4 regions of the Bacillus sp. N6 genome follow, and region 1 is predicted to be linked to each of the others. Evidence: riboswitches for the same ligand, from Rfam matches in the RefSeq annotation. Region 1 holds a riboswitch; each other region holds the start of a gene.

Region 1 (7,933 bases):
TTGGCGCACTTCTTTCTCAATATGTTTCATAAGTAAACCTGTAAATAACAAATAAGGTAGCACAACGATGTTCTCCACTTCCCGTTCTACAACTTCCTTCAATTTCCTCTCAAATTTCGGCTCCGCAGCCGCTAAATAACAAACCTCAACTTTTTTAATTTTCTCCTCAGCTTGAAATAAAGAGGCGATCCATTTTATATCTTGTAATACTTCAGGATCACTACTTCCTCTTGCAACGAGCAGAAGGGTCACTTCAGCCTTCCCTTCCTTTTCAATACCACTTCCGTTATATACTGATTTGATAAGTGTTTCTGATACACCAAACGGATTACCATAAGTCACTTTAACATTCGGATATTGATTCTTGAGCTTTACCAATTCAAATGGAATATCTTTCTTCACATGACCTGCCGCTAATAAAAAAACAGGGATGGCAATAATCTCCGTGGCCCCACGCTTCACACATGTACGAAAACCATCTTCAATAGAAGGATTCGCTAACTCTAAAAAACAAACTTCTTGAATATTCGCTTCTATACGACTCATACACGATGTAATAAATTGAATCGCCTCTTCTTTCGCTGTCTTCAAACGACTTCCATGACATATATATAAGACGGCTTTCATTTTACAACACTCCACTTACTTGATAAGCATTTTCCGTTTGCTTCTCAAACCAATGGATTTTTTCTCTAAAACGGACAACTTCTCCAATTACAATCATGCTCGGATTTTGAATTTGCTCTTTTTTCGCAACATCTACAATTGTTCCTAATGTCCCAACAACTGTACGTTGCATAGACGTCGTCCCCTGCTCAATAATAGCAGCTGGCGTACTTTTATCTTTTCCATGCTTCATAAGTTGCTCACATATGTAGGGCAAATTACTAACCCCCATATATATCGCTAAAGTCTCTACACCTTTCGCTAAACTTTCCCATTTCACTTCTTCTTCAGCACCTTCTTTCCTATGCCCAGTCACAATAGCAAAACTTGCACTTGCATCACGGTGCGTCACTGGAATACCAGCATAAGCAGGTGCAGCTATTCCAGATGAAATACCTGGGACGATTTCAAATGGTACACCTTGCTTTGCTAATGCTTCCGCTTCTTCTCCCCCTCTACCAAATACAAATGGATCGCCGCCCTTAAGCCTCGTTACTACTTTCCCTTTTTTCGCATACTTAATAAGAAATGTATTAATTGTTTCTTGCTTCATCGTGTGATAATTCGGGAGTTTCCCGCAATAAATTAAATCCGCGTCAGGCTTTGCGTGTGAAAGCAGCTCTTTATTCACAAGGCGATCGTATAAAATAACATCTGCCTTCTCAATACATTTCAACCCTTTAACAGTAATTAAATCTGGATCGCCAGGACCCGCTCCAACAATATAAACCTTCCCCATCATCTCTCCTCATTTCTACTATTAAAATGAAACTTCCATTCGTATATAAGAATGGAAGTTTTTATTTTTTCGTATTACTAATCTCTACTCATGAATAACAAATGCTGCACCTTTTCGAATCTTCTTTTTTTCAAACAAAGAAATCTCTTTTACCTCTGGCAACGGTAAAAAATGTTTTTCAAGCTCAATCTCCGCAAGCTTAAATGCCTGTTCTTCACTTTGAGCAACAACAACAATCGGAACAATATCACTCACTAATACAGCTTCAAATCGATATAAATCCATATTGTCCCCCCTAAGACGCTATGACTTCTTCTAACACGTTATTTAACGCTATTTGTAATGTGTCTACACCAACACGACCTACAAAATCATAAAATGTTTCGGCTGGTAATTTATTCTCTTTGAAATAACTTATAAATGATGCGAGTACATCAGGTAAATCCTCGCCATCTATTTTTCCTTTTAACTTTTGATTGTAGGCACCGCCATCTAACAACGTTCCACCTACATATATCTCAAATGCTTCAACAATTCCCTTTTCCTTCGTTTTCATTTTCACCCCTTGTAACCCAATGTCAGCAATTTGACGTTGACCACATGAATTCGGGCAGCCTACCATATGAATTCGAACTGGAACATCGAGTGCAATTTGTGTATCTAAGTATTCTGCAATTTTTCGTAATCTTTCTTTCGTTTCTACTAATGCAAGATTACAATATTCAATACCGGTACATGAAACCGCATGACCAATAAATGATTTTGGGCTTGCAGATATCGCTTCAAACAACGGTTCACTAAGTAATCCTTTTACATTTTCCGGAGGAACGTTCGGAATAATGAAATTTTGTGAATTACATGTACGAATTTGTCCATTTCCATATTGCTTTGCGATTCTTGCAATCTCAAACATTTCTTCTGCATGTAAACGACCTACCGGTACATTAAAACCTACATATTTTAATCCCTCTTGTTTTTGGTCTTGAACACCATAAAAATAGCCTGCATTCCATCCTTTGAGTGCACTTTCCCCTTTACTTTGTAAAGGCCCTGTATACTCTATTAGTTTCTCTTTAAATTTCTCTGCTCCCCAGTCCGCAACAAGAAATTTCAACCGAGCTAAATGACGTTTCTCACGATATCCAAAATCACGGAATATAGTAGCAATCGCAATTGCCACTGCCTTCACTTCTTCTGGTAAAACGAACACATCTAATTCATCAGCTAAATATGGACGGGCTGATAATCCTCCGCCTACTTTTATATGAAAACCAACTTTTTTCTCACCATCTATTTCTTTCGTAGCAGGTGTAAATGCAACACAGTTAATCTCTGCGTTTGCTGAGTTATAAATATTAGAACTAATAGACATTTTAAATTTACGTGGCAAATTAGAAAACTCTTCATTATGTTGGAAATAGTCATATACCTCTTTCACAATATGTGTCGTATCAAATAGTTCATTTGCATCAATTCCAGCAAGCGGATTACCTGTAATATTCCGCGTTATATCACCACAAGCCCCCGCTGAAGATAATCCAACTCTTGCTAATCTTTTAAAAATATCTGGTATTTGCTGAATTTCTAACCAGTGAAACTGAATCGCCTGTCTCGTAGTAATATCTATTACATCACGTCCATAATCCTCAGCGATAGAAGCAAGTACTTCTGCCTGTGCATTTGTAATAATCCCTGACGGAATATTTACCCGCATCATAAAATAACCAGCTTCTTTTGGACGTTGTAAATACAATCCCGCCCATTTAAAGGCATCCCACTCTTCTTTCGGAATAGATTCAAATCCATTTTCCGCATAGTAAGGAATATCATTAAAAATTTCTAAGCCATCTTTTTCTAATTTATTTTTCTCCGTTTGATTTAGTTTTTCATTGTTAGCCCATACTTTTTCATAACTCATTTTTAAATCCCCCTATATAAAGTGAAACTTTAATCAGTAGAGTTTTGTTCATCCCACGCTGATTATTAGCCTTAACCAATCGGGTATTTACGGGCAGCCCGACCCCCACCTAACTTCCTTGCCCCAATCGAACTTTGAGGTAGGAATTTTACTTCCCGGCAAATAGCGGGATAAAACTACGCTCTTGTAAGTACTTCACGATTTGTTCTGCACATTCTTCAATAGAATATTTGTGCGTTTCTACAATTAATTCTGCTTGCTCTGGCTCTTCATAAGGCGAATCAATACCTGTGAAATCCTTAATATCACCTTTTCTTGCCTTTTTATAAAGCCCTTTCGGATCACGTTTCTCACACTCTTCAATCGGACACTTCACAAAAATTTCAATAAATTCATCTGCCGCTAATAAATCTCTTACTTGTTTGCGGTCTACTCGAAATGGTGAAATAAATGCTGTAAGGACAACTGTTCCTTGATCTACAAATAACTTTGCCACTTCGCCAATACGTCTTATATTTTCCATGCGATCACTTTCAGAAAATCCTAAGTCTTTATTTAAACCGTGGCGAATGTTATCCCCATCCAGCACATAATTTCCAATATTCTTTTCAAACAGTTTACGAGCGACCGCATTCGCTACTGTAGATTTACCCGAAGCTGATAAACCAGTAAACCAAATTACAAAACTGTGATGTCCATTCTTCACTCTTCTCTCATCTTTTGAAACCGAAGCTGTATGCCAAGTAATATTCGTATCCATCTCGTTCTCTCCCTATTCTGTTACTACTTCTTTTTTTAAACCTTTAATTAGCACTTCTACTACTTCTTTACGACTAAATGTACTTGGCGGAATCTCACCGTTTCTTAATAATTCTCTTACTTTCGTACCTGATAAAATAACATGATCTTCTTTTCCGTGCGGACATGTTTTTGTTGAAGCCATCGCTTCACATTTCGTGCAGTAAAAACTATGTTCAAAGAATAGTGGTGTAATGCCTAACTCTTCTATCGTAAAATTCGTGAAGATTTCTTGCGCTTCGTATGTTCCGTAATAATCTCCTACTCCGGCATGATCACGTCCTACAATAAAGTGGGTACATCCAAAATTCTTTCTTACTAACGCGTGAAATATCGCTTCTCTTGGTCCTGCGTAACGCATTGCAGCAGGAAATACACTTAAAAAGACACGATTTTTCGGATAATAGTTTTGAAGGAGTACTTCATAGCTTTCCATTCTTACATCAGCAGGAATATCATCCGATTTCGTTTCTCCAACGAGTGGATTTAAAAAGAGACCATCTACAATTTCAAGAGCAGATTTTTGAATATACTCATGGGCACGATGTACCGGGTTTCTCGTTTGAAATCCGACTACTGTTTTCCACCCACGTTTTTTAAATTCTTCTCTCGTTTCAATTGGGTCTAAATGATAAGAAGGAAATTGATTATTTTCAAAGCGTTTTGTTAGAATAATAGTTCCTCCAACGTAAACGTTTGGTCGTTCATATAATTTTTTCACTCCTGGATGAGCCTCATCAGTTGTTTTATATACAAGTAACGCTTCTTTTTCTTTATCTGGTACGAAAATATCTTCTATTTTAATAGCACCATATATATTTCCATTGTTGACAAGCTTTACTTCCTCTCCGGTCTTCAGGCTTTCTGCGACTTCTTCTGTTACCGGTAATGTAATTGGTATACTCCACACACTACCATTTGCTAAACGAAGCGTTTCTACGACTGAATCATAATCTTCCTTCCCCAAAAAACCAGTAAGCGGGCTATATCCACCTGTCGCCAATAGTTCTAAATCACTTAAAGCAATGTTGTCTAATTTAATTTCTTTTTCAATTTGTGATATATCATATGTCTCATCTATACGGTTTACTAATTCGTTTACTGTGCTCATTTTCTATATCCCCTCTTAGCTTTATTTCAAGATTCATCTTATTGATAATGAAGACCACATTCGGTTTTCACTTTCCCAGCCCATCTACCATCTCTTGAATCGCCACCATCCCCTACAGGTAAAGTACATTTCTCACACCCAATACTTGGATAGCCAACATCATGCAACGGGTTATACGGCAAGCTATGTTTGTATACATATCGCCAAACTTCTTTCCACGTCCAATGAATAAGTGGACAAACTTTAATAGATTGAAAACGATGATCTTGATTTATAAACTTTGTATGCTTACGTGTTTCTGATTGTTCCCTTCTTAAGCCCGATATCCATGCTTTTTCCACGACTAATGATTTTTCTAAAGGTGAAATTTTTCTAATCTTACAACAAAGATTCGGATTGCTCTCCCACAGTTTTTCACCATGCAACTTCGCCTGTTCATCAAGTGTAAGTTCTGGCTGCTTTTCTATAATATTCAATGAAGGAAATCGTTCCCTCACTCTTTGAATTAATTCATATGTTTCTTGAAAATGAACATTTGTATCCAAAAATACAACTTTAGCAGATGGATTTACTTGGTTTATAAGGTGCAGCAATACCATACCTTCCACCCCAAAGCTACATGCGTAGACGATTTCATCTTTATACTCTTCATAAGCCCAATTTAATACTGATAACGCGCCTTTTGTTTCATCTTCTTCCGAAAACGAAACAACATTTTCTTCCCACGTTTCATACGTCAACATGTTTTTTCCCCCTGTAAAAGCAAAAAGACGGTTTTAACCTAATGAAAATAGGTTAAAACCGCCTCTAGTTTTTCTAGTCAGCGCTTTTCACTTTAAACGTACTTTTTCACTTTTCTCTAACTGAATTACTTTTCCATCTTGCACAACAATTGTAATTGAGCCATATTTCATATCAGCAAGCATCGCTTCAATCTTCTCGGATACTTCATCAAAATGTTCCCGTACACCCACGCGAACAGCCCCCCTTTTTATTCATAAAAAAAATCTTTCCCATTTCGAAAAGACTGTTCGGTAATATATTTTACCTTATCTTTCAAAATGGATTCCATTTTGCTGGATTTAGCACCTTGCTTTCTATAAGCAGGTTGCCGAGCTTCTTCGGGCCAGTTCCCTCCGCTTCTCTTGATAAGCTTTGTATTTGTATTTTATCACAATTCTGATTTTTTTCAATCCTAGTTTTCCGATATATTTTAATTATTTTATTTTACAAAAAAGGAATTGCCCATCCGAACAACTCCTTTTTCTATTTAAACAAGCTCTTTAATACGTATGCGATCGTTCCCAATAATATTTTCATATGTTTCGCGTTCCACAACTACTTGCGATGTTCCGCCTTTTGCAAAGACAACGGCTGGTCTTCGAATCCGATTGTAATTATTCGCCATCGAGTACCCGTAGGCTCCTGTACAGGAAACTGCTAGTAAATCAGCAGAAGCGACTTTCGGTAAATGAATATCCCAAATCAACATATCTCCGCTCTCACAACATTTCCCCGCAATCGAAACGAGTTCCTCATTCTCATCATTCCCTCGATTCGCTAACATTGCTTCATAACGCGCACTATATAAAGCAGGTCTTAAATTATCTGTCATTCCACCATCGACTGATACATATTTCCGAATACCAGGAATATCTTTCACAGATCCAACTGTATAAATTGTTGTCCCAGCATCACCTACAATGCTACGGCCTGGTTCAATCCATATTTCTGGCAATGGATATTCACATACAGTAAATTGTTCTCTCACTGCACTTGTTACAGCTCGCACATATGTCTCAAGAGTTAACGGTGTATCCGACTCTGTGTAGCGTATTCCAAATCCCCCGCCTACATTTAACACTTTTACTACATAGTTTGTTTGCTCTCTCACTTCTTCTAAAAATTGGCGAAGAACTTCAATCGCTCGAACAAAGCCAGCTGTTTCAAATATTTGCGATCCGATATGTGAATGAATCCCTAGCACATTATAATTGGATTTTTGTAAAGCAAATCCAATTGCCTGCATCGCTTGACCGTTTGAAACGCCAAATCCAAATTTCGAATCATCTTGGCCTGTTGTAATATATTCATGTGTGTGCGCCTCTACTCCAGGCGTTACACGAATTAATATGTTCACAAACTTTCCATGTTGCATCGCTAAATCGTGTAAAACTTCTAATTCAAAGAAATTATCTACGACAAAACAACCGATATTCGCCTGAAGAGCCATCACTATCTCTTCTTCTGTTTTATTATTTCCATGAAAATGAATACGTGATGCTGGAAATCCTGCTTGGAGCGCAGTATATAATTCTCCTCCAGAAACAACGTCTAATGACATATTCTCTTCACGAGCTACTCGGCACATCTCCATGCACAAGAACGCCTTGCTTGCATATGCTACTTGATAAGAGAAACCACTTTCTTTAAAAGCACGATGAAATGCTCGGCATTTTCCTCGAATAGACTCTTCATCGTATACATAAAGTGGTGTTCCGTATTGCTTTGCTAGCTGCGTCGTATCGCACCCTCCAATTTCTAAGTGTCCTTGCCCATTAATTCGGCTTGTGCCGTGTAAATACATTTAAATTCCTCCCTTATTTCCTCTAAAACTCATAACCCCAATCTTCTATTCATTGCAGCACGCTTTTAGATAGACAAAAAACGCGCGGAACAATGTTCACACGCGTTTCTTATT
Region 2 (7,933 bases), 2.6 Mb from region 1:
TCAACATTTTATTTGTATAATTCTGGACGGCGATCCGCAAAAACTGGAATTCCTTTACGTACTTCTTTAATTTTCTCGAATTCAAGCTCTCCAAATAAAATTGATTCCTCTTCATTCGCCTCTACTACAACTTCACCCCAAGGGTCCACAATTAAAGAATGACCCGCAAATACATTATTTGGATCCTTTCCTGCTCTATTACATGCAACAACATAACACTGATTTTCAACTGCTCTTGCTTGCAATAGCAAACGCCAATGTGCTAAACGAACTAATGGCCATTCAGCTACAACAAATAATACTTTTGCCCCTTTAGCAGTATGGACACGCATCCACTCTGGAAAACGAATATCATAACAAATTGTTCCAGCGCATTCAACATCATCCAGCTTAAATTCGCCCGTACCATTACCGGCTATTAAATATTTATGTTCATCCATAAGCTGAAATAAATGTACTTTACTATATTCGTTGACTAGCTGTCCTTCATTATTTACAACATACATCGTATTTGTAACGCCTTGCTCTGTTTGCTTTGCTATAGAACCACCAACAATATGTACATCATATTGCTTCGCCCATTCTATTAACTTTTCTTTCGTTTCCACTCCATCCCTATCTGCAATTTCAGAAAGTCTCGTTAAATCATATCCTGTTGTCCATAGTTCTGGTAAGACGATAACATCTGGCCTTTCCTTCATAGCTTCGCTTATTTTATTTTTAGCATTCTCAATATTTTTTTCTACATCTCCAAAAACAATATCCATTTGAATACATGCGACTTTCATTTTTTCAGCCCCATTCTTATTTTTTTCTTTACAAAATACTGGAAAGATTATATCATTTGTCACTAGAATTGTAACAACTTTCAAAAGAGGTGGAAAGTATGAAATTATTTCAACCTTCTGAGATAGTAACATCATTGCCAACACAATTTTTCGCTTCACTTGTTGCAAAAGTTAACAAAGTCGTTGCAGCTGGTCACGATGTTATTAATCTAGGTCAAGGTAATCCAGATCAACCAACACCGCAGCATATCGTAAAAGCTTTACAAGATGCTGCCGAAAAGACCATTCATCATAAATATCCGCCATTTCGCGGACATGAAAGCTTAAAGGAAGCCGTGACTACATTCTATAAACGTGAATACGGCGTCGAATTAAACCCAAAAACTGAAGTTGCTATTTTGTTTGGTGGGAAGGCTGGACTAGTAGAATTACCAATTTGTTTTACAAATCCTGGTGATACAATTCTCGTTCCGGATCCAGGCTATCCAGATTATTTATCTGGGGTTGCCTTAGCAAAGGCACACTTTGAAACCATGCCGCTTATTGCAGAAAATCATTTTTTACCGGATTATAAAAAAATTGACGACTCTATCGCTGAACGGGCAAAGTTAATGTTTTTAAACTATCCAAATAACCCTACAGGTGCTACTGCATCAAAAGATTTTTTTGATACAACCATTCATTTTGCTAATAAACATAATATATTAGTTGTTCACGATTTCGCTTACGGTGCTATCGGATTTGATGGTCAAAAACCTGTTAGTTTCTTGCAAGCAGATGGTGCGAAAGATATAGGAATTGAAATTTACACGTTATCAAAAACTTTCAATATGGCTGGCTGGCGTATTGCTTTTGCAGTTGGAAATGAAAGTGTCATCGAAACCATTAACCTATTGCAAGATCATATGTATGTTAGTATTTTTGGTGCAATTCAAGATGCTGCTCGCGAAGCACTATTAAGTTCACAGTCTTGTGTAGTAGATCTTGTAAATAGTTACGAATCTCGGAGAAACGCTCTTATTTCAGCTTGTCACTCAATTGGTTGGAATGTAGACATTCCAACCGGATCATTCTTTGCATGGCTTCCTGTTCCAAAAGGATATACCTCTGAGCAATTTGCTGATATTTTACTAGAAAAAGCACATGTTGCAGTTGCTCCTGGTGTTGGATTTGGTGAACATGGCGAAGGGTATGTCCGTGTTGGTCTCTTGCATACAGAAGATAGATTACGAGAAGCCATTAATCGAATTGATAAATTAAATTTTTTCAAAAAGTAATTGACAACATGAAAAATATCTGACAAAATTCAGTTATCTTAAAAATTTAAACATTTCTAAATACTTCTTATCAAGAGCAGGTGGAGGGACGAGCCCGACGAAACCCGGCAACCGATCTACAATCGTAGACACGGTGCTAATTCTCGCAGCATTATGCTGACAGATAAGGAGCTGGTTGTAAAAAAAACCTCTCCTTAGCTGAGAGGTTTTTTTATTTAACTAGGAGGTTATAACAATGAGCGGAATAATAGCGACGTATTTGATCCATGACGGTTCACATAACTTAGAAAAAAAAGCTGAGCAAATTGCACTTGGTTTAACAATTGGCTCTTGGACTCATTTGCCACACTTATTACAAGAACAATTAAAACAGCATAAAGGCAATGTCATTCATGTTGAGGAATTAGCTGAACATGAACATACGAATTCGTATTTACGTAAAAAAGTAAAACGCGGAATTATTAAAATCGAATATCCGTTATTAAACTTCAGTCCAGATTTACCAGCAATTTTAACGACTACATTTGGAAAGCTATCCCTTGATGGCGAAGTAAAATTAATTGACTTAACTTTTTCAGACGAGTTAAAAAAACATTTTCCTGGTCCAAAATTCGGGATAGATGGTATTCGAAACCTTTTACAAGTGCATGATCGTCCCCTTTTAATGAGTATTTTTAAAGGAATGATTGGACGAAATATTGGGTATTTAAAAACGCAATTACGTGATCAAGCAAGTGGTGGTGTAGATATAGTAAAAGATGATGAAATATTATTTGAAAATGCATTAACACCACTTACGAAACGCATTGTATCTGGAAAAGAAGTTTTACAATCCGTATATGAAACATACGGACATAAAACGTTATATGCCGTAAATTTAACAGGACGAACTTTTGATTTAAAAGAAAATGCGAAACGTGCAGTGCAAGCTGGAGCTGATATTCTATTATTTAACGTATTTGCTTACGGACTAGATGTACTACAATCACTTGCAGAAGATGATGAAATCCCAGTTCCTATTATGGCACACCCTGCTGTAAGTGGTGCTTATTCAGCATCTAAGTTATATGGAATTTCATCTCCATTATTACTCGGAAAGCTACTACGCTATGCTGGGGCTGACTTTTCATTATTCCCATCTCCATACGGAAGTGTTGCGCTAGAAAAAGAGGAAGCTCTTGCTATCTCAAAATATTTAACTGAAGACGATGCATTTTTCAAGAAGAGCTTTTCTGTTCCATCTGCTGGTATTCACCCTGGTTTCGTTCCCTTTATTGTACGAGATTTCGGTAAAGATGTTGTTATTAATGCTGGCGGCGGGATACATGGACATCCAAATGGAGCGCAAGGCGGTGGTAAAGCTTTCCGTACTGCAATTGATGCTACTTTGCAAAATAAACCACTCCATGAAGTAGATGACATAAATTTGCATAGTGCACTACAAATATGGGGAAATCCCTCTCATGAGGTGAAATTATGAGTATTCAAGTATTTTGTGATTTCGATGGCACGATTACAAATAATGATAACATTATGTCCATTATGGAAAAATTCGCACCACCAGAAGCTGAAGAAGTAAAGAATAGAATTTTATCACAAGAGCTATCTATTCAAGAAGGTGTTTCTCAATTATTTCGATTAATACCTACTCATCTGCACGATGAAATTATTCAATTTTTAATAGAAACTGCTGAAATTCGTAATGGTTTTCATGAATTTATACAATTTGTAAATGAAAATAACATTTCTTTTTACGTTATATCAGGTGGAATGGATTTCTTCGTCTATCCACTCTTACAAGGACTCATTCCAAAAGAGCAAATTTACTGTAATGAAACAGATTTTTCAAATGAATACATTACGGTGAATTGGCCTCATCCTTGTGATCATCATTGTCAAAATCATTGCGGATTATGTAAATCATCACTCATCCGAAAATTAAGTGATACGAATGACTTCCATATTGTGATTGGAGATTCAATTACTGATTTACAAGCTGCGAAACAAGCAGATAAAGTATTTGCTCGTGACTTCCTTATTACAAAGTGTGAAGAGAATTATATTGCTTATACACCGTTTGAAACATTCCATGATATTCAAAATGAATTAAAACATTTGTTGGAGGTGAAATCATGAAACAACTTTTTCGTCAATGGTATGACTTAAGCGAGATAAAAAAAGAATTAACAACTCGAAATTGGTTCCCAGCAACAAGTGGTAATATTTCTATAAAAGTTAGTCATGAGCCACTTACTTTTCTCATTACAGCAAGCGGTAAAGATAAAACAAAAACCACTCCAGATGATTTTCTATTAGTAGATCATGTAGGAGTTCCCGTTTTAGAGACTGAATTACGCCCTTCAGCAGAAACAATATTGCATACACATATTTATAACAATACGAATGCCGGGTGCGTACTTCATGTTCATACAACTGATAATAATGTCATCACAAATTTATATAGTGATGCAGTTACCCTTCAAAATCAAGAAATTATTAAAGCTCTCGATATTTGGGAAGAAGGTGCAACAATTCACATTCCTATTATCGAAAACCATGCCCATATCCCAACGCTTGGAGAAAACTTCCGAAAGCATATACAAGGTGATTCGGGAGCGGTATTAATTCGTAACCACGGTATTACCGTATGGGGCCGAGATAGCTTTGATGCAAAGAAGAGATTAGAAGCTTATGAGTTTTTATTCCAATTTCATATAAAACTATTATCAATTCAAGGAGGCGTTTCTAATGGCGCAAATTCGTATTCATGAAGTAAATACTCGTATTGAAAATGAAGTGGAAGTATCTAAATTTCTACAAGAGGAAGGCGTTTTATATGAGAAATGGAATATTTCTAAACTTCCTACTCATTTAAATGAAAATTATTCTTTAACAGATGAAAACAAAGCTGAAATATTAGCTGTTTTCTCAAAAGAAATCGCTGATGTTTCAGCACGTCGAGGTTATAAAGCACATGATGTAATTTCACTTTCAAATAGCACACCTAACCTTGACGAATTATTAATTAATTTCCAAAAAGAACATCATCATACAGACGACGAAGTCCGCTTTATCGTCAGTGGTCATGGCATTTTCGCTATTGAAGGCAAAGATGGGAAATTCTTTGATGTTGAACTTGAGCCAGGCGATCTAATATCTGTTCCAGAAAATGCAAGACATTATTTTACCTTGCAAGATGATCGTCAAGTTGTAGCTATTCGTATTTTTGTGACAACTGAAGGCTGGGTTCCAATCTATTAAGGTAGTTAGTTGAATAAAAGGACTTGGATCCCCTTTTCCAAACTTTTATTCACTCTACATATATACATCCTCCTATGGAACAGGCTTATTTCACTTTTGAAATAAGCCTGATTTTTTATTTACTCAAAAGTACCATTTCATCACAAATTTAACGCCTTGATTTTTCAAGTGTATTTTTTGAACATTTATTGAAATTTTTCTGAAAATTCTGTTTTACATGTGATATACTACAATTAACTAAGAAGGAAAATAATATCGCAAACAGAGGGGGATAATCATGAGCTTACTTATCGCACTTATACTTGGAGTTACATGTGGAGCATTTCCTGTTATTTTAGGAGCTATTATGGAAGAGTTAGAAATTGGTGTTTTAGGATTTGTCGCATCTTGTGTAAGCGCTTTATTATTTGGTTTATTCGGCGCTATTCCTGTTTCAATTCTGTGTGCTTTTTATATAATACGCCATGCTCGTACAAAACAATTTGGTCCTAATCACATCGCACAAATTATCCCATTCCCGGTTGAACGATGTCGCCGCGCTTCTAACTTATAATGACTAAATAAATAAAAGTCCTCAAATGAGGACTTTTATTTATTTTCTTCTAGAAATTGAAACAATTCTTGTAGATGTAGGGCATCTTCACCATAGCTAACAGATACATGAAATATACCGTCAATCTCAGCTTGCATATAAAGATCCACTCCATCACAATCATATTTCAATGCCAAATAAAACTCCATTTCTTCTAACATCTTTTTAGAGGTTCGAATTACATAATGCCCCTTCTCATCTCTTCCATATTCAAAGTCTGGTTCAAAATCATATTTTTGTTTAAAAGCTTCTTTTTGTTTTTCATTAATTTGCATACAAGTAGCTCGCTGTACAGTATCAATCATCTCATCAAACTTTTGAAGGTCCACCTCGTTTACCCCCTTATATATTTTTTATATAATACTTGTGTTCCACTATTTTCTTCGCCATCCTTAATTAACTCTTCATACAATTCTTTCGCCAAACTTAAGCCTGGGACTGGTAATTGTAATTTTTCTGCTTCCTCTAAAGCAATTTTCATATCTTTCATAAAATGCTTTACATAAAATCCTGGCTCAAAGTCTCCTTTTAACATTCGAGGAGCTAAATTACTTAATGACCAACTACCTGCTGCCCCTGTTGAAATACTCTCTAACACTTTATCTGGATTCAATCCAGCCTTCTTCGCGTAAGCAACAGCCTCACATACTCCAATCATATTAGAAGCAATCGCAATTTGATTGCACATTTTTGTATGTTGTCCACTCCCAGCTGATCCTTGTAATTGAATGTTTGTTCCTAACTTTTCAAGTAAAGGTAAGCATCTATCATATATTTCTTTCTCTCCACCTACCATAATTGCGAGTTTTGCTTCTTTCGCACCAACATCTCCTCCTGAGACAGGTGCATCTAACGTATATATATTTTTGCTTTTTGCAACTTCATTAATACGTTTTGCTAAAGTAGGTGTAGATGTCGTAAAGTCAATTGCTATCGTACCTTCTTTTGCATGTTCTATAATTCCTTCTATACCAAAATACACTTCTTCTACATCATGTGGATATCCAACCATTGTCATTACAATATCAACTTGCTTCACTAACTCTTTTGGCGTATCACACCATTGTGCACCATCTTGCACTAAAGAATCTGTTTTTGCTTTCGTTCTATTATATACATATACTTTATGACCATCTTGCATTAAGTGATAAACCATACTTTTTCCCATTACGCCAATACCAATGAAACCTATTGATAAAGTTTTATGTTCCATTTTCTCATCCCCTTTGTTCTAATAAATCATTTACCATCTTTCGGAACTCTTTATTAAAGTCATCATCCATACTATTTTTTACATTTGAAAATAACATAACAAAAATTCCTTTTTCTTTATTAAAATTATTGAAAGTGTTCCAACCAGATAATACACCATGATTATGAAAATAATCTGGATATATATAAAAACTAAATGCATATTTCCGTTCTGCTGAAGGCGAAAACATTGCTTGTATACTTTGTTCAGAAAGAAGTTTTCCATTTATAATTGCTTCGTCTAACTTCTTCATATCTCCAACTGTCGTATACATCTCACCACAACCATATAGCCAATCCATGCCTAACTTCTGCGCTGGTACAAGCTCTTGATTTTTTTTCACATAACCCTTTGTAAAATTTTTATCTCCAGGTACCATATTTCCCATACCGGATTCATGCATATCTGCTTTTACAAATATGTTTTCTTTTATGTAATCTCCTAAAGGTTTTTTCGAGATATGTTCTATTATATAAGCAAGAACCATATAATTATAATCTGTATATCTCCAACCTGTTCCTGCAGGAAATTCTAAATTTTGACGTCCAATCCAATTAATTAACTGTAAACGGGAAGCAGCATTCACATTTCCTTTCGCATGTTCAGGTAAACCAGAGGTATGGGTTAATAAATGATATAGTGTAATATTTTTATTCTCCGGAAATGAAGGAATATATTTATTTACATTATCTTGAATATTCAATTTACCTTGTTCTTGCAACTGTAAAATAGATGTGGCAACAACTGTTTTCGTAATAGAACC
Region 3 (7,933 bases), 1.0 Mb from region 1:
GCAACGCGGTAAATTGTCGCTTCATCGAAGTGTTTACCAATGATTTGTAGACCAAGTGGCATGTTGTTAGCACCGAATCCACATGGAACTGAAATCGCTGGAACACCCGCTAAGTTTACTGGGATTGTTAAAATGTCATTTGCATACATTGTCATTGGATCGTCAACTTTTTCTCCCACTTTAAATGCCGGAGTTGGTGTTGTTGGTCCAATAATAACATCATAGTTAGCAAATACATTTTCAAAGTCGTTCTTAATTAATGTACGTACTTGTTGTGCTTTTTTGTAATATGCATCATAGTAACCAGAGCTAAGAGCAAATGTACCAAGCATAATACGACGTTTAACTTCATCACCGAAACCTTCACTACGTGTGTTTTTGTAAAGGTCTAATAAGTTATTTACATTATCAGAACGAACACCGTAACGCACGCCATCAAAGCGTGAAAGGTTAGCAGATGCTTCAGAAGAAGATAGTAAGTAATACGTTGCTAGAGCGTATTTAGAGTGTGGAAGAGATACTTCCTCCCAAGTTGCGCCCATACCTTCTAATACTTTTAAAGCAGCTAGTACTGACTCACGAGCTTCTTCGCCAACACCTTCGCCTAAGTATTCTTTCGGTACAGCAATGCGTAAACCTTTAACATCGCCTGTTAAACCAGCTAAATAGTTTCCAACTTCAACGTTTGCAGAAGTTGCATCCATGCGGTCAATACCTGAAATAGCTTGTAATAAGTATGCATTGTCTTCTACTGTACGTGTAATCGGTCCGATTTGGTCTAGTGAAGATGCGAATGCTACTAATCCGTAACGAGATACGCGTCCGTAAGTTGGTTTTAAACCTACAACACCGCAATATGCAGCTGGCTGACGGATAGAACCACCCGTATCAGAACCTAGAGAGAATAGTACTTCTCCTGCTGCTACAGCTGCTGCAGAACCACCACTAGATCCGCCTGGAACGTAATCTAAGTTCCATGGGTTTTTCGTAGCGTAGAATCCTGAGTTTTCATTTGAAGAACCCATTGCGAACTCGTCCATGTTTAATTTACCGATTGTAATTGTGTCAGCAGCTTTTAGCTTTTGCACAACTGTCGCATCATAAATTGGATCGAAGTTTGCTAACATTTTGCTCGCACAAGTTGTACGAAGACCGTTAGTTACAATGTTATCTTTTACACCAATTGGCATACCGAATAATAAACCATTATCTTCAGCGCCGATTTTTGCATCTAATTCTTTCGCTTTTGCGCGTGCATTTTCTTCATCTAATGTAAGAAAAGCTTTTACGTTATCTTCAACATCCGCAATACGTTTGTAAGATTCTTCTACTAAATCCGTAACGGAAATTTCTTTGTTGTTTAACTTCTTATGTAACTCTGATACTGAATGATCAAATAATGACATCGAAATTCCCCTCCTCTATTCTAATACTGCTGGAACACGGATTTGATTATCTTTGTGATCCGGTGCATTTTTTAATACTTCTTCGACTGGTAAACCTTTTTCTGGTACATCTTCACGCATAACATTTTTCATAGTTAATACATGAGTTGTTGGTTTTACATCTGTTGTATCTAATTCATTTAACTGTTCTGCAAATGTAACAATTGCATCTAGTTGTTTTTGAAATTTTTCTGCTTCTTGATCAGTAATTGCAAGACGTGCTAAATGTGCTACGTGCTTTACATTCTCAACGGAAATTCTTGACACGGCTAGGCCACCTCCATAATATATCGTTCAATCTACAATACTATTGATGATACCAAATTTTCAGTACTTCAAGCAAGTCAACACAGAGTACTTACGCCATTTTTACATAAAAAAAGAAAGGCAAATGCCTTTCTTTACAATCTACTCTTTATCTAACGGTTTATTTTTCGGAAATCTCTCGTTATCTTCTTCATTATCACGAATTGTTTTTTGTAATACAAAACAAGACATCGTTAAAAATAATGTTCCAATTAAATAGTATCCTTTTACACTAAGCGTTTCATCTAACGTATAAATCCCAATTAGCATACCTGAAAGCGCACAAACAAATGAAGTCCATGCTAAAAACGTGAACGCTTGCGTATTACGTCTTCTCATCGTTCTCCCCCTCGTTAGCTGTATACCCATTATAGATAAGTATATTTACCATGATGGATTTTTATGTAAATTCTAGTTTTATATTTATAAATCTATCATAAAAGAATACTATTTCAAAGAAAGTTTTCTGCCTAATCTGAAAAAACAATCTAAACAATTGGTTTTTCAGATTACCTTACTGTTCGCTAGCTACTTTCATTCATAAAAAAAGACCAGGAAAACTCCTGGTCCATTACTCTACTTAACAAACATTGGATTCTACGTTATACAAAATTGAAAGGTACAGAATTAGGGTTCGTTTGTTAAGTTTATATGTTGAACGAACTAACAGCGGAGGGGTTCCTTCTGTTAGTCCATTAAACTCAATCATTATTTTACGATCTTTTCAAGCTCCTCAAGTGAAAGATCAACTGAAATTGAACCATCATTTGTTTCTTTCTTAATTGCATCTGTTACTTCTTTTGAATGGTATAGTTCAATTACTTTTTTCAGTGTTGGATCATCTTTATCTTTCGTACGAGCTGCGAAAATATTAATATAAGGCTTCGCATTTTCATTCTTTGGATCTTCTAAGAAAATAGGATCCTTCGCTGGATCTAATCCAGCTTGACCAGCAACACCGTTATTAATAACTGATGCCGCTACATCTTTTAACACACGAGGTGTTTGCTGTGCGATAACCGGCGTGATTTTTAACTTCTTCGGATTTTCAGCAATGCCGCTTGGATCTCCAAATAAGCCAAAATCTTTTTTAAGCTTTAATACTCCAGCTGCATCAAGAAGTTTTAATGCACGCGCTTGGTTCGTTGGATCGTTTGGAATTGCAATTTCTGAACCATCTGGAATTTCATTTGCCTTCTTATATTTTTCAGAGTATAAACCCATTGGCGCAATTTGTGTTGTACCAACAGCTGTAATATCTAACTTATGCTCTTTTTTAAATTGCTCTAAGAAAGCAATATGCTGAAATGAGTTTAATTCAATATCTCCATCAGCTAAAGCTTTATTTGGAGTTGTATAATCAGAGAACTCCACCAGTTTAATCTTAATCCCTTCTTTTTCAGCTTTTTTCTTCAAAATTTCCCAAGCGTCTCCATCCGTTCCAGTTACACCGACGCGAACTACTTTTTCTTTCGCTCCTGCACCCGTGTCTCCACTTGAGCAGCCACTTAATGCTGAGACGCCTACAATTGCTGATAATGCAAATGCTAAAATTTTCTTCATTTTCTTTTCCTCTCTTCCTTTTTATGATCTGCGTAACAAGACTTTCGCAAAGTAGTTTCCTAAATTTTGAGCTATCTGTACGAGAATAATAAGTAAAACAACCGTTACAAACATAACTGATGTATCAAAACGTTGATAACCATATGTCATTGCCAAGTCACCAAGACCGCCACCACCGACAAGCCCAGCAACTGCAGAAAATTCAATTAAACCAACTGTCATAAATGTGACACCTAAGATTAATGGTGCTAACGCTTCTGGTACAAGGATTTCAAAAACGATTCTAATTGGCGAGGCGCCCATTGCTTGTGCTGCCTCAATTACTCCTTTCGGAACGGAAACAAGATTTGTTTCAACCATTCTAGCAATACCAATTGATGCGACTAACGTCATCGGGAAAATTGCTGCTGCTGTTCCAATCGTCGTTCCAATAACGCTTCTCGTTAGTGGACTTAAAGCTACTAAAAAGATAATGAATGGTACCGGACGAATTGTATTAATTATGATGTTAAGAATAGAAAAGACCCATTTATTTTCTAAAAAGTTTCCTTTTCTCGTTACATATAAAAGTAAACCTAGAGGTATACCCAGAATTGTAGCGAATATAAGGGTTACAATTACCATTAAGAGGGTATCCCCCGTCGCATCTAGTATGCGCGGCCAAAATATACTCCAATCAACTCGCATGAGCTTCTACCTCCTTCAGCTGCACTTGCAGTCTTAGATGTTGTAATGCTTTTTGAATTTCCCTCTGCTCACCTTGCAATTCTACAAGCAGATTTCCAAATAGCACATTTTGAAGTTCAATAATATTTCCGTACAGTACATTTACATCGACGTTATAGTTTTTTGCGATATATGATAGTACCGGCTGTCCTGTCTCCTCACCAGTAAATGTTAGACGATAAATTTGACCACCATTTTGAATTTTCGCTAGAACACTTTCTGGTAAATAATCATTAATAACAGAACGTACAAAGTTTTGAGTCGTCTTTGTTTTTGGTTGCGTGAAAACATCGAACAGTTTTCCTTCTTCAATAACTTTTCCCTTCTCCATTACAGCTACACGGTGACAAATTTCTTTCACAACATGCATTTCATGTGTAATAAGAAGGATTGTTAAATTGTATTCTCGATTTACTTTCTTTAATAAGTTTAGAATTTCTGTCGTCGTTTCTGGATCTAAGGCTGATGTTGCCTCATCACATATAAGAATATCTGGCGATGTCGCAAGTGCTCTAGCAATACCAACACGTTGTTTTTGTCCCCCTGATAGCTGTTCTGGATAATAGTTTGCTTTATCTTCTAACCCTACAAACTTCAGCAGTTCATTCACTCGTTCCTTTATCTCGTTCTTTGGCAATTTCGCTAACTTTAATGGATAAGCAATATTCCCAAACACTGTTCTTGAATTAAATAAATTAAAGCTTTGAAAAATCATTCCGATTCTTTGTCTTAGTTTGCGCAATTCTTTCGTCGATAATGATGTAATATCTTTATCATCTATTGCAATCGTTCCTGACGTTGGTCTCTCTAACATATTTACTAAGCGTAATAATGTACTCTTTCCAGCGCCACTAAAACCGATAATGCCAAAAATTTCGCCTTTCTCAACTGATAATGTTACATCCTCCACCGCATGAACAGATCGCCCAGCTGATTCATACACTTTACTTACATTGTTAAAAAAAATCATTTTTTCCCCTCCTATATGCTGTAAAAACTTGAAGTAGAGCTTTCGAGGTAAAATAAAAAGTGCTCTCCTTCTTATCAACCATAAAGATAAGAAGGAGAGCACTTATATGTACTCGTTCACATCTTCTCATCTTCCAAGCCTTTATATGGCTTGCTGGAGTTAGCACGGTATTAAAAAACCCGTTGCTGAGGTATCGTAGGGCCAGTCCCTCCACCTCTCTGGATAAGAATGTATCGATTTAATTGTCATTTAATTAATTCTCATTATAGAACTCAGAATAATAAGAGTCAATACATTTTTTAGAAAAATATTAATTATTCCTTTATTAAAATTTTCAGATGAAAATTCATGAGAAAATAGTAACTTTCAAGGTTATTTAAAATTCTTCTTCCTCATATTTTTAAACAGGAGAATCCTCTCTACGAATTGAATAAATTTATTTGAATATGAAACTCGGAGGCAGATAAATATATGAAAACAGCTCTTTTACTCGTCGATATTCAAAACGATTATTTTCCAAATGGAAAGATGGAATTGCGTAATCCAGTAGAAGCAAGCGAATATGCTAATCAGTTATTACAACACTTTAGAACAAACAGCGAACCTATTTTTCATATCCAACACGTAGCTATAAAAGATGACGCTACTTTTTTCCTACCTAATACAGAAGGTGTACATATTCACGAAAGCGTACGTCCACTTAGAGAAGAAACAGTTATAGTCAAACATTATCCAAATAGCTTCCGAGAAACTAATCTTCTAGAGCAATTACAGCGTTTAGACATTGAACATGTCGTCGTATGCGGGATGATGACTCATATGTGTATTGATGCTACAGTAAGGGCTGCATTCGATTTTGGATTTCAATGTACCGTTATACATGATGCTTGTGCTACAAAAGACCTTTCTTTTAAGAATGCTACTATACCAGCTGTTTATATTCATAATACAATTTTAGCAAGTTTGAATAATATATATGCGGAAATACTTAGCACAAAAGAGTTTGTCCAACGAAAAAAATCCTTTTGAAAATTCAAAAGGATTTTTTTCGACTATATTATATTTACCATCTATTCATGCCCTATTTTGAGGAATTCATATCATACTTATAAAAATCTCACTAATTATTTACATTGATACATTATCATTTTTAATATCTTTTGATTGAGTCCAATTTCCCCATAAAAATTGAATATTACATGTACGAGAAGCTTCCTTAAAACTCATTCCTGTTAATGGATAACATGTGATTTTTATACTTGCAAAAATTATAATTGCTATCATTGTTATAACTGTAATTATTATGAAAGCAACTAATAACATCCAAATTGATTGTGCTGGCCAAATATTCAATCTATTCCCAATATATACAACTACTAAATTATGCATTAAATACACACCAAATGAAAAAGCAGATAAAATTTGTATCCACTTAAACATAAACGGATTCATTGAGTAATTTCTAAAATACTCTTTTACTAATAAGAAGATTGAACCTGAAAGCATTACTTCGAATACTCTAACGTATGCCTTAAAATCCTCAGAGTATTCCCCTATTTTAACCGTTGCATACCAAGTACCCAATATAATTAAAAGTGTATCTATAACGATTATGGATAGTAACAACCTTTTGGATACCTTCTTCTCATATGTCATTAAATAATAACCTATGAGGAAATACCCTATATATCCGCCTAAAAAGTTCATATCAAAATTAGGATACAACGTAAATATTGGTTTTAATTCATTTGGAACTAGTACTGCAATTGTTGGCAATAGCGAACTTACTATAAACCAAAGAATTAACATGTACTTTATAAGCTCTTTACTTAAAGCATCTACCATTTTCTTTAAAAGAGGAGAAAGAATATACAAAGGAATAATGGCATACATAAACCAAAGATGTACTGTCGCTGCTTGATTCGGTATGTATAAAATACTCTTAATAACATTTGTTATTTGTATCGGCCTTGGCGTAAAGTATAACACAGCAATAGTTGACCATATAATAAATGGCACAATTAATTTTGGCAAACGTTCTGTATAAGTTATTTTAAGTGATTCCGTTTTACTACTCCTCATTAACATCGCACCAGAAATCATAAAGAAGATAGGTACACTTGTACTAAATACAGTTGTCAGTGCATTCGTTATATGCCAAGTACCCGAACCGATATTCCCCCGTAAACTTCCTGCAGCAGTATGAAGAAACACTACCGCAAACATCGAAAATACACGTAGTACGTCAACATATTCAACATAATTCTTTTTATTCATCTAACAATCATCCCTTCCCACATAACATTTCCCCTCACCATTTTTGTCTTTTCCAAAAGTACAAATCTATTATGCCAGAATATAATCAATATTAAAATAATAACTGAAACTTAAAATCTCGATATTCGATTATAAAACCACTTAGTATACTATACAAAACCCTAAAAATAAATTCAATTTTTTTCTTATATATTTAATATTTTCCAAATCAACTACTTAAATAGAGAGTTTTTCTTCTATCTAATTATTGAACATTCCGAAATCAAAACTCTTGATCTATGTCAATAAAAAAACACTCCTTTCAGTGAGCAAAACCGAAAGGAGTGTTCCTTGTCGAACCATAGATTTTCTTTCAAATTGTATTATACAGGAAATTCTCAAAATGAATACTAAAAAATATGACTAATACGTCAACTTTTCTCATTATTTTATTTCTGTTTACATGTTTATCCCGCTATTAATAGGTTTTAGCTCATTCTCTTCGAACGACGGTAATACATGGGGTTTCAATTTTAAAAGGAGCTCTTCACACTTTGTGAAGAGCTCCTCTACTATTTCTTATAAAGTTTCAGAAGTAGTTTTTGCTTGCATGTGAAGTGCTAAGTAATCAGGTCCACCAGCTTTAGAGTCTGTACCAGACATGTTA
Region 4 (7,933 bases), 1.9 Mb from region 1:
TAAAGAAAAAAGGACTGGTAATTTCCCAGTCCTTTCCTTATATTTATTCACTTACCGGAAGTACAGCACCTTTATATTCTTTATTAATAAAATCTTGAATTTCTTTTGAATGTAACACTTCTACTAGCTCTTTAATTTCTTTTTTCTTCTCATCACCTTTACGAACTGCAATGATGTTTGCATACGGAGAGTCTGCTCCTTCAATCGCAATTGCATCCTTCGTTGGATTTAATTTTGCATCAATTGCATAGTTCGAATTAATGAATAAAGCATCTCCCTCATTATTTTCATACAACTTCGGTGAAAGTCCAGGTTCAACATCTGTTTTAAATTTTAAGTTTTTCGGATTTTCGACTACATCTTTTACTGTCGCCTTAACCACATCTACACCATCTTTAAGCTTAATCACGCCGCCTTTTTGTAACAATGCTAACATACGGCCACGCTCCGCTACGTTATTACTCATAATCACTGTCCCGCCATCTGGTAAGTCTTTTAAGCTTTTATATTTCTTAGAATAAATGCCCATTGGCTCTAAATGGATTTTTCCTGCGTTTACAATTTTATATCCTTTTTCTTGGATTTCTTTATCTAAGTAAGGAATGTGTTGGAAGTAGTTCGCATCAATTTCCTTATCCGCTAACGCTTTATTCGGCAACACATAATCTTGGAATTTTTTAATTTCTAATTTAATACCCTTTTTCTCTAATATCGGCTGTGCCTTTTCTAAAATAACAGCGTGCGGCACGTTAGAAGCTCCAACAACAAGCTTATTCTCCTCTTTCCCTCCGCAAGCAGCTAATGCAAATACAGACAACGCTGTAACAACTGACAATAGAATCTTTTTCATATGATGTCCCCTTCTCCCCAATAGTTATGTAGTTATGAAAAAGAGCTGGCATCAGACCAGCCCTTTTCAGCAATTATTCTTTTACAGGAACAACTGCCCCTTTATATTCTTTATTAATGAAGTCTTCAATTTCTTTAGAATGTAATACTTCTACAAGAGCTTTAATCTCTTTCTTATCTTTATCGCCTTTACGAACAGCTACTATGTTTGCGTACGGTGAATCATTTCCTTCAATTGCAATGGCATCTTTTTCCGGATTTAACTTTGCATCAATTGCATAGTTAGAGTTAATTAAAACAGCATCGCCTTCTTTATTGTTATACACTTGTGGCAATAAACCAGGCTCGATATCCGTTTTGAATTTTAGATTTTTCGGATTATCTGCAATATCTTTTGGAGTTGCTTTAACTGGATCTATTCCGTCTTTAATCTTTAAAATGCCTTCTTTTTGTAAAATCGCTAAACCACGTCCATGATCAGCAACTGAATTACTCATAATGATTGTTGCACCGTCCGGAAGTTCTTTTAAGCTCTTATATTTTTGAGAATATACACCAATTGGCTCTAAATGAATTTTTCCTGCTACTTCAAAGTCATACTTTTTATCTTTAATTTCTTTTTCTAAATACGGAATGTGTTGGAAGTAGTTTGCATCTAAATCCTTATCCGCTAACGATTTATTTGGTAATACGTAGTCTTGGAATTTTTTAATTTCTAACTCAATTCCTTTTTTCTCCAGTAACGGTTTTGCCTTTTCTAAAATTTCAGCGTGCGGTACGTTAGAAGCACCAACAACAAGTTTCTTTTCATCTTTATCTTTCCCGCCACAAGCAGCTAAACCAAAAATTGAAGTTGAAATAAGTGCCGTAAGTAATAATTTTTTCATTTGAAACATCCTCCCGTTTTTTATTATCGTTTATCTATTCGAGTCGTTAAACTATCACCAATCCACTGAATTAAAAATACAACTAGTAATACACAAATTGTCGCAACGATTGTTACATCGTTATTCCCTCTCTGGAATCCTTCTAAGTAAGCAAGTGTTCCAAGACCACCAGCACCAACAACTCCCGCCATTGCTGTATAGCCTACTAAAGCAATTGTCGTAACTGTAATACCAGATACTAATGCTGGTAACGATTCTGGAATCAATACTTTTAAAATAATTGTGCTTGTTTTTGCTCCCATTGCTTTTGAAGCTTCAATTACACCTTTATCAATTTCGCGAAGTGCGATTTCAACCATTCTCGCGTAGAATGGTGCCGCTCCAATAATTAAAGCTGGCAGCGCTGCACTTGCTCCAAGAATTGTTCCAAGAAGAATCTTTGTGAATGGGATTAATAAAATAATTAAAATGATGAACGGTATAGAACGGAATATGTTTACGAATGCTCCAATCACCGTATTAATTGATTTGTTTTCCCATAAATTATCTTTCGCTGTCATGAAGAGTAACAATCCTAAAATTAGTCCTAAAACAAATGTCGCAAGAGCTGCGATTGCCGTCATATATAACGTTTCACCAGTTGCTTCTAACATTTGATTCCAATCAACATTTGCGAGTAACTTATCCATGTGCAATCACCTCCAGCTCTACTTGATCTTGATGAATTCCTTCTATTGCTTGCTGGATCGCTGTTTCCTCACCATTTAAATGAACAACTAAACTACCGTAAGAACCGTTATTCGTTTGTGCGATATTTCCTTGCAAAATGCTAACTTCTATATCACTGCGTTGCATCAATCGTTGAAGCACTGGTCTTTCTACAGCCTCACCGATAAACTGCAAACGAATCACTTTTCCATCTGGATATTTTTCAATTAAACTTTCAATCGTTTCATTTGTATCTTCAGAATCTGTTAACTGCTGTACAAATCGTTTCGTAATATCTTGCTTCGGATTACGGAATACATCAAGTACTGGACCCGTTTCTACAATCTTTCCTCTCTCCATTACCGCCACTCGATTACAAATCTTTCGAATTACGTGCATCTCATGTGTAATGAGTACAATTGTTAAACCAAGGCGCTTATTAATGTCTAATAGTAAATCCAAAATTTGATCTGTCGTTTCTGGATCAAGAGCTGACGTTGCCTCATCACATAAAAGTACTTGTGGGTTGTTAGCTAATGCTCTTGCAATCCCAACGCGTTGTTTTTGTCCCCCGCTCAGCTGAGATGGGTACGCGTCTCCTCTTCCTTCTAATCCAACAAGATGAATTAATTCATCAACACGTTTTCTTCTCTTCGTTTTATCAACACCTGCAATTTCAAGTGGAAACTCTATATTTTCACGTACAGTTCGTGACCAAAGTAAGTTGAAGTGCTGAAAAATCATTCCGATTTCTTGCCTTGCCTTACGAAGTTCACTTCCTGTAATTGCTGATATAACACGATTCGCAATTGTAATTTGGCCAGAAGTCGGTTTCTCTAACTGATTAAACAATCTGATTAAAGAACTTTTCCCAGCGCCGCTATATCCGATAACACCAAATATTTCGCCTTTTTCTATTTTTAAATTGGCGTTATCTACAGCAGTGACATCACCGCTTTTCGCCTTATATATTTTCCTTACATTCTCTAATAGAATCATGATGTTCACCCCTTTTTTGTTTAGGTCGACTCCGCAATTTTTTATTTTTAATGCGTGTAGTCCACTGTTATCATTACTTTTATTATTTGAATGTCCTCCACATTCAAACAATAAAAAAACCTTTCTGCTTTAGAGAAGCAGAAAGGTTTATATGCGTATATAACAACATTATCCCTCTCTCTCATCTCTCAAAGCATTCGCTTTGCAGGAATTGGCACCATTTCAACATAAGTTGACGGTTGCCGGGCTTCACAGGGCACAGTCCCTCCACCTCTCTTGATAAGAGAAATCAGATTCAATTTTCGTCTGATTTGAAATTTATGAAATTGTCTATATTTTATGACTTGAATTGTATCAATATACACTCACCATGTCAACAGAAATTTTCGTAAAAAATGAAACTTCAGAATTTTAAGCACCTACTGACATCGGTTTACATATATGAAACATCGATTCCACTAATAACATCGTTCGGTACGTTCCTGAATATTGTACACGTCCATCATTCATTAACATTTGCAATCGTACATTTCCATTCACCAATTGTTCTATATCCTTTTCGTCTAAGCAAATGATTTGTTCCGTTCCTCTTTCCTCATGTACCAGCTCTATATAATCTCTTGAAATTTGTAACGAACAACTTTCATCTCTAAAGCGGAAATTAACAGTTTTTTCTTCTTGTCTTAAAAGTGGCTCTAAATGATATTGACCATTAGCGTAATTTACAAATGATTGAAGCAAAGAATATAATCTCACCCTAAATCACATCCTTCATATCACTTTCTATTACATACCATTCCCTCTCACTAAAGAGCAATCCTGTTATTTTCGCTCGACAAATACTGTATCCATCCTGCATCTCGACATATTTCCCAAGAAATATGTCGAGGCGGCAAAAATTTTGCCGCCTACTTTAATTCCGTATATAAATATTCAACCGAATGAAATGCATATATCTTCTTCATCAGTGTCCCATTTTCAAAAACAAGTAAACAAGGTACACTTTCAATCCCATACTCTTTCGCTAAATGCGGAGCATAATTTAAATCTAACATCCCAATTTTGAGGCCTTCAATTGTCATCTCAACGACTGTTAACATCTTTTTTGCTAATTGGCATGTTCCACACATTGGAGTATATACATATAACACTGTTTTTTCTTCATTCTCTATTAGGGCTGTAGCTTCGGCTCCTGTCCAATCGATCACTTCTATCATTCCTTACCGTAAATATTCTGTATAAACGTCAATGTCGGCTCCCCATAATACATTTGCTAAGTGTGTAGATGGCGCAGTTGCCACTTCTCGGTACGAGCGATCAATATAGATATGCTCGGCTTGCGGAAATTCTTTTCGAAATTGTTTCCTTAACTTTTCTCCAGCATCATCAGCATCCACTAGCACATACACTTCCTTATCAAAAAACTGATCAACGAGCTCATCCATTTTCGACAAACCAATTGTACCATTTGTACAAACAATTTCCACTGGTTCACGAATAATAGATTCAATCTTTCTTCTATCTGATGTACCTTCTACAATAATGACTTTTTCCACATAAATCATATGTCATCACCCGATCACCATATACTATACAACCTTGAACTTAGTATATAGTATATTCGTTATTTTCATGTTGTTTCCTGTTTATTTTTGCAAAAGAAAAGCGAAACCGACTGTTTAGCCCTGTTGGCTAAGGTTCTTCCGTACAGAAGACGCTTTTTGTCTTCTCGTGCGGAAGGTTCTTAGACATGAAGGGCTAGGAGTTGGAGCTAGACAACGAAAAACAAAAACGGCTAGACCTGCATAAAGATTAAACGAAAAAGTTTTTTCAAAAAACGTTCTCCTACACGATAATTAGTATATGATTCTACATTCATTATTTTACACAAAATAAAAAAGGACAGCACAAAGGCTGTCCTTTAGTCGACTATAATTAGTCTTGGTTTGTCATTTCTGCATATTTTTCTGCAGTTAATAACTTCTCAACTTGGCTTGCATCAGAAAGTTCAACTTTAACCATCCATGCACCCTCGTATGGAGATTCGTTAACAAGTTCTGGTTGGTCACTTAATTCTTCGTTTACTGCTACAACTTTACCGCTTACAGGTGCGTATAACTCAGAAACTGTTTTAACAGATTCTACGCTTCCGAATGGCTCGTCAGCTTCGATTGTTGCACCTACTTCAGGAAGTTCAACGAATACGATATCACCTAGCTCACCTTGTGCAAAGTGAGTGATACCGATAACAACTTCATTACCTTCAGTTTTTACCCATTCGTGTTCTTCAGAGTAACGTAAATTATTTGGAATGCTCATGACTGTACCTCCAGTGAATGTATTAATTATGTAAAAATACCTTATTGGTACTTTTTCCACACACTTTCAAACTGCTCTTCGTTAAAACCAAGTGTTACATTCGTTCCATCTGTTACAATTGGACGTTTGATCAACATGCCATCAGATGCTAAAAGCTCATACATTTTGTCTTCGCTTGCATCTTTCAACTTATCTTTCAGACCAAGTTCACGGTAACGCATTCCACTTGTATTAAAGAATTTTTTTAATGGTAATTCACTTTTTTCATGTAAATTACGTAAATCTTCTTTTGATGGTGGATTTTCAACAATATGAATCATCTCATATGCTACATCGTTTGCCTCAAACCATTTCTTTGCCTTTTGACATGTGCCACACTTTGGATATGAATAAAATGTTACTGTCATAAATTCACCTACTTTTTTACTAACCTTTACCTTTATCATATAGAAAACGTTTTATTATTTCAAACCATTATTCGCTAAACTTTTACTTATTTCGTGATAATTTTTAATAATCCTGCGAATTTTTCTTATTTTTCCGCCATTTGTTAAGAAAAAAATAAATATATAAATTTTTTTAGATTCTGCACCAAACATATATCTTAAACAAGCGTTTGATTAATTTCTTATTTTTCTTTGTTAACCTTTGAACTACATGAGTTTCTTTCTACCGAACATACAGCTTAAACAAACGTTTGATTAATTCTCCATTTTTCTTTGTTAACCTTTGAGCTGCATCGATTTCTTCCTACCGAACATACAGCTTAAACAAACGTTTGATTAATTTCTTATTTTTCTTTCTTAACCTTTGAACTACATGAGTTTCTTTCTACCGAGCATACAGCTTAAACAAACGTTTATTTTTAAAAAATAAGAAGCCTTTTTTACAGGCTCCTTCATCATCGACTTAAGTAATCCGAAATGGTTTGAAATACGACTATATACATATTATGAATATTTCGATCGGAAACAGTATCATTATATAATCCCATACCCCAATATTGACCTTCAGGGTTCCCCATATTTACAAACCCTTGCGTATACGTCATCGTTTTATCCTTGGGGGTATTATCATAATCTAAATCCTTGTTAGTAAAAATTAAATACGGTCTATCTTGCAAACCAATAAAAAATACCGGCTTCTTTAACGATAAAAATAAGTCCGTATACTGCTCCTTTGATGCCTCTTTAAAGTATTCTTTCATAACGAAAAAACCATCAACTTTTGCTGATTTCTCCTGCATTTCTTCTAACTTTATACTTTCAAACTTTACATTCCTAAACGTATCTTTCGGCTTTTCTCCAACAACTCCAATTACGAGTGCTCTTCCGTTATATTCTAATTTTTCTCCTTCGTTATTCTTTGCACACCCAGCACCTACTAGGCATAACAATATAAAAACTAAAAAATATGATAAACGCTTCATTTAGCACCCTCACCCTTCTTTTTAGTCAAGTGACAAAAACGTAAGGTTAATTCAAGAAAATGTAAGTAAAATCGATAGCCCAATTCACGTTTCTATATTATAATCAATTGAATTTACTTACATTACTAAACATAGGAGATCAACATGAAGAAATTTAAACTTTCATCTTTTCTTCCGTTAAGTTATATACTTCTACTCGTACTCGTAAGTCCCCTTTACGACGTATTAAATAAATCGACTGTTCACGCAGTAGACGTTACAACTGTAGTAGATGATTGGATTCCATTTGTAAAAGCATTTATTATTCCTTATTTACTTTGGTTTCCATACTTATACGGCGCACTTATTTATTACTGCTTCGCTGACCGAAAGCAATATTATGTCACTTTAAGTAGTGTTATTTTTGGAAAGCTTGCTTGTTTTTCTATTTATTATTTTTGGCAAACAACTGTACCGCGTCCGACTGTCGTTGGAACAGATGTATTTTCTGAACTAGTTCGCTATATTTATAGTATCGATCAACCGGTAAACTGTTTCCCTAGCATTCACGTTCTTACTACATTTGTAATTATGTTAGCTGCCTTTAAGCGTAGAGAACAACATGCTTTTGAATATTACATCCTTACTTTCTTCGGTACACTTATTATTTTATCAACGCTATTTACGAAGCAACATGCCTTTGTAGATGCCGTTTCTGGAATGACACTCGCAAGCATACTATACTTCGGCGTTCAACTCTTAT

The links. Region 1 has a riboswitch for S-adenosylmethionine ahead of ACUXVC_RS07205 (YezD family protein). Riboswitches for the same ligand answer to the same signal wherever they lie in the genome.
Region 2: linked by a shared signal. The riboswitch ahead of mtnW (2,3-diketo-5-methylthiopentyl-1-phosphate enolase) and the one ahead of ACUXVC_RS07205 (YezD family protein) in region 1 are both predicted to bind S-adenosylmethionine.
Region 3: linked by a shared signal. The riboswitch ahead of ACUXVC_RS01805 (methionine ABC transporter ATP-binding protein) and the one ahead of ACUXVC_RS07205 (YezD family protein) in region 1 are both predicted to bind S-adenosylmethionine.
Region 4: linked by a shared signal. The riboswitch ahead of ACUXVC_RS25135 (methionine ABC transporter ATP-binding protein) and the one ahead of ACUXVC_RS07205 (YezD family protein) in region 1 are both predicted to bind S-adenosylmethionine.

Annotation. Positions count from the first base shown of each region.
Region 1 is NZ_CM127843.1:1,380,818-1,388,750, reverse strand. Features, by position in the region: gene ACUXVC_RS07240 (sirohydrochlorin chelatase) at 1-627, opposite strand, end outside; gene cobA (uroporphyrinogen-III C-methyltransferase) at 629-1,405, opposite strand; gene ACUXVC_RS07230 (DUF3906 family protein) at 1,490-1,690, opposite strand; gene ACUXVC_RS07225 (nitrite/sulfite reductase) at 1,701-3,323, opposite strand; gene cysC (adenylyl-sulfate kinase) at 3,472-4,083, opposite strand; gene sat (sulfate adenylyltransferase) at 4,096-5,232, opposite strand; gene ACUXVC_RS07210 (phosphoadenylyl-sulfate reductase) at 5,271-5,975, opposite strand; gene ACUXVC_RS07205 (YezD family protein) at 6,063-6,206, opposite strand; SAM riboswitch class I at 6,279-6,387, opposite strand; gene lysA (diaminopimelate decarboxylase) at 6,503-7,819, opposite strand.
Region 2 is NZ_CM127843.1:3,976,076-3,984,008, forward strand. Features, by position in the region: gene ACUXVC_RS20315 (carbon-nitrogen family hydrolase) at 9-872, opposite strand; gene ACUXVC_RS20320 (pyridoxal phosphate-dependent aminotransferase) at 887-2,065, shown strand; SAM riboswitch class I at 2,130-2,235, shown strand; gene mtnW (2,3-diketo-5-methylthiopentyl-1-phosphate enolase) at 2,301-3,545, shown strand; gene mtnX (2-hydroxy-3-keto-5-methylthiopentenyl-1-phosphate phosphatase) at 3,542-4,201, shown strand; gene ACUXVC_RS20335 (methylthioribulose 1-phosphate dehydratase) at 4,198-4,836, shown strand; gene ACUXVC_RS20340 (1,2-dihydroxy-3-keto-5-methylthiopentene dioxygenase) at 4,814-5,326, shown strand; gene ACUXVC_RS20345 (hypothetical protein) at 5,604-5,879, shown strand; gene ACUXVC_RS20350 (DUF3909 family protein) at 5,915-6,247, opposite strand; gene ACUXVC_RS20355 (NAD(P)-dependent oxidoreductase) at 6,253-7,131, opposite strand; gene ACUXVC_RS20360 (serine hydrolase) at 7,136-7,933, opposite strand, start outside.
Region 3 is NZ_CM127843.1:332,644-340,576, reverse strand. Features, by position in the region: gene gatA (Asp-tRNA(Asn)/Glu-tRNA(Gln) amidotransferase subunit GatA) at 1-1,406, opposite strand, end outside; gene gatC (Asp-tRNA(Asn)/Glu-tRNA(Gln) amidotransferase subunit GatC) at 1,422-1,712, opposite strand; gene ACUXVC_RS01820 (YiaA/YiaB family inner membrane protein) at 1,854-2,090, opposite strand; gene ACUXVC_RS01815 (MetQ/NlpA family ABC transporter substrate-binding protein) at 2,460-3,314, opposite strand; gene ACUXVC_RS01810 (methionine ABC transporter permease) at 3,336-4,001, opposite strand; gene ACUXVC_RS01805 (methionine ABC transporter ATP-binding protein) at 3,991-5,010, opposite strand; SAM riboswitch class I at 5,134-5,239, opposite strand; gene ACUXVC_RS01800 (cysteine hydrolase family protein) at 5,482-6,039, shown strand; gene ACUXVC_RS01795 (acyltransferase) at 6,139-7,287, opposite strand; gene pruA (L-glutamate gamma-semialdehyde dehydrogenase) at 7,846-7,933, opposite strand, start outside.
Region 4 is NZ_CM127843.1:4,850,659-4,858,591, forward strand. Features, by position in the region: gene metQ (methionine ABC transporter substrate-binding lipoprotein MetQ) at 44-850, opposite strand; gene metQ (methionine ABC transporter substrate-binding lipoprotein MetQ) at 924-1,736, opposite strand; gene ACUXVC_RS25130 (methionine ABC transporter permease) at 1,760-2,425, opposite strand; gene ACUXVC_RS25135 (methionine ABC transporter ATP-binding protein) at 2,418-3,443, opposite strand; SAM riboswitch class I at 3,622-3,729, opposite strand; gene ACUXVC_RS25140 (hypothetical protein) at 3,855-4,199, opposite strand; gene ACUXVC_RS25145 (thioredoxin family protein) at 4,352-4,660, opposite strand; gene ACUXVC_RS25150 (toprim domain-containing protein) at 4,664-5,008, opposite strand; gene gcvH (glycine cleavage system protein GcvH) at 5,379-5,762, opposite strand; gene ACUXVC_RS25160 (arsenate reductase family protein) at 5,804-6,169, opposite strand; gene ACUXVC_RS25165 (hypothetical protein) at 6,664-7,191, opposite strand; gene ACUXVC_RS25170 (phosphatase PAP2 family protein) at 7,336-7,933, shown strand, end outside.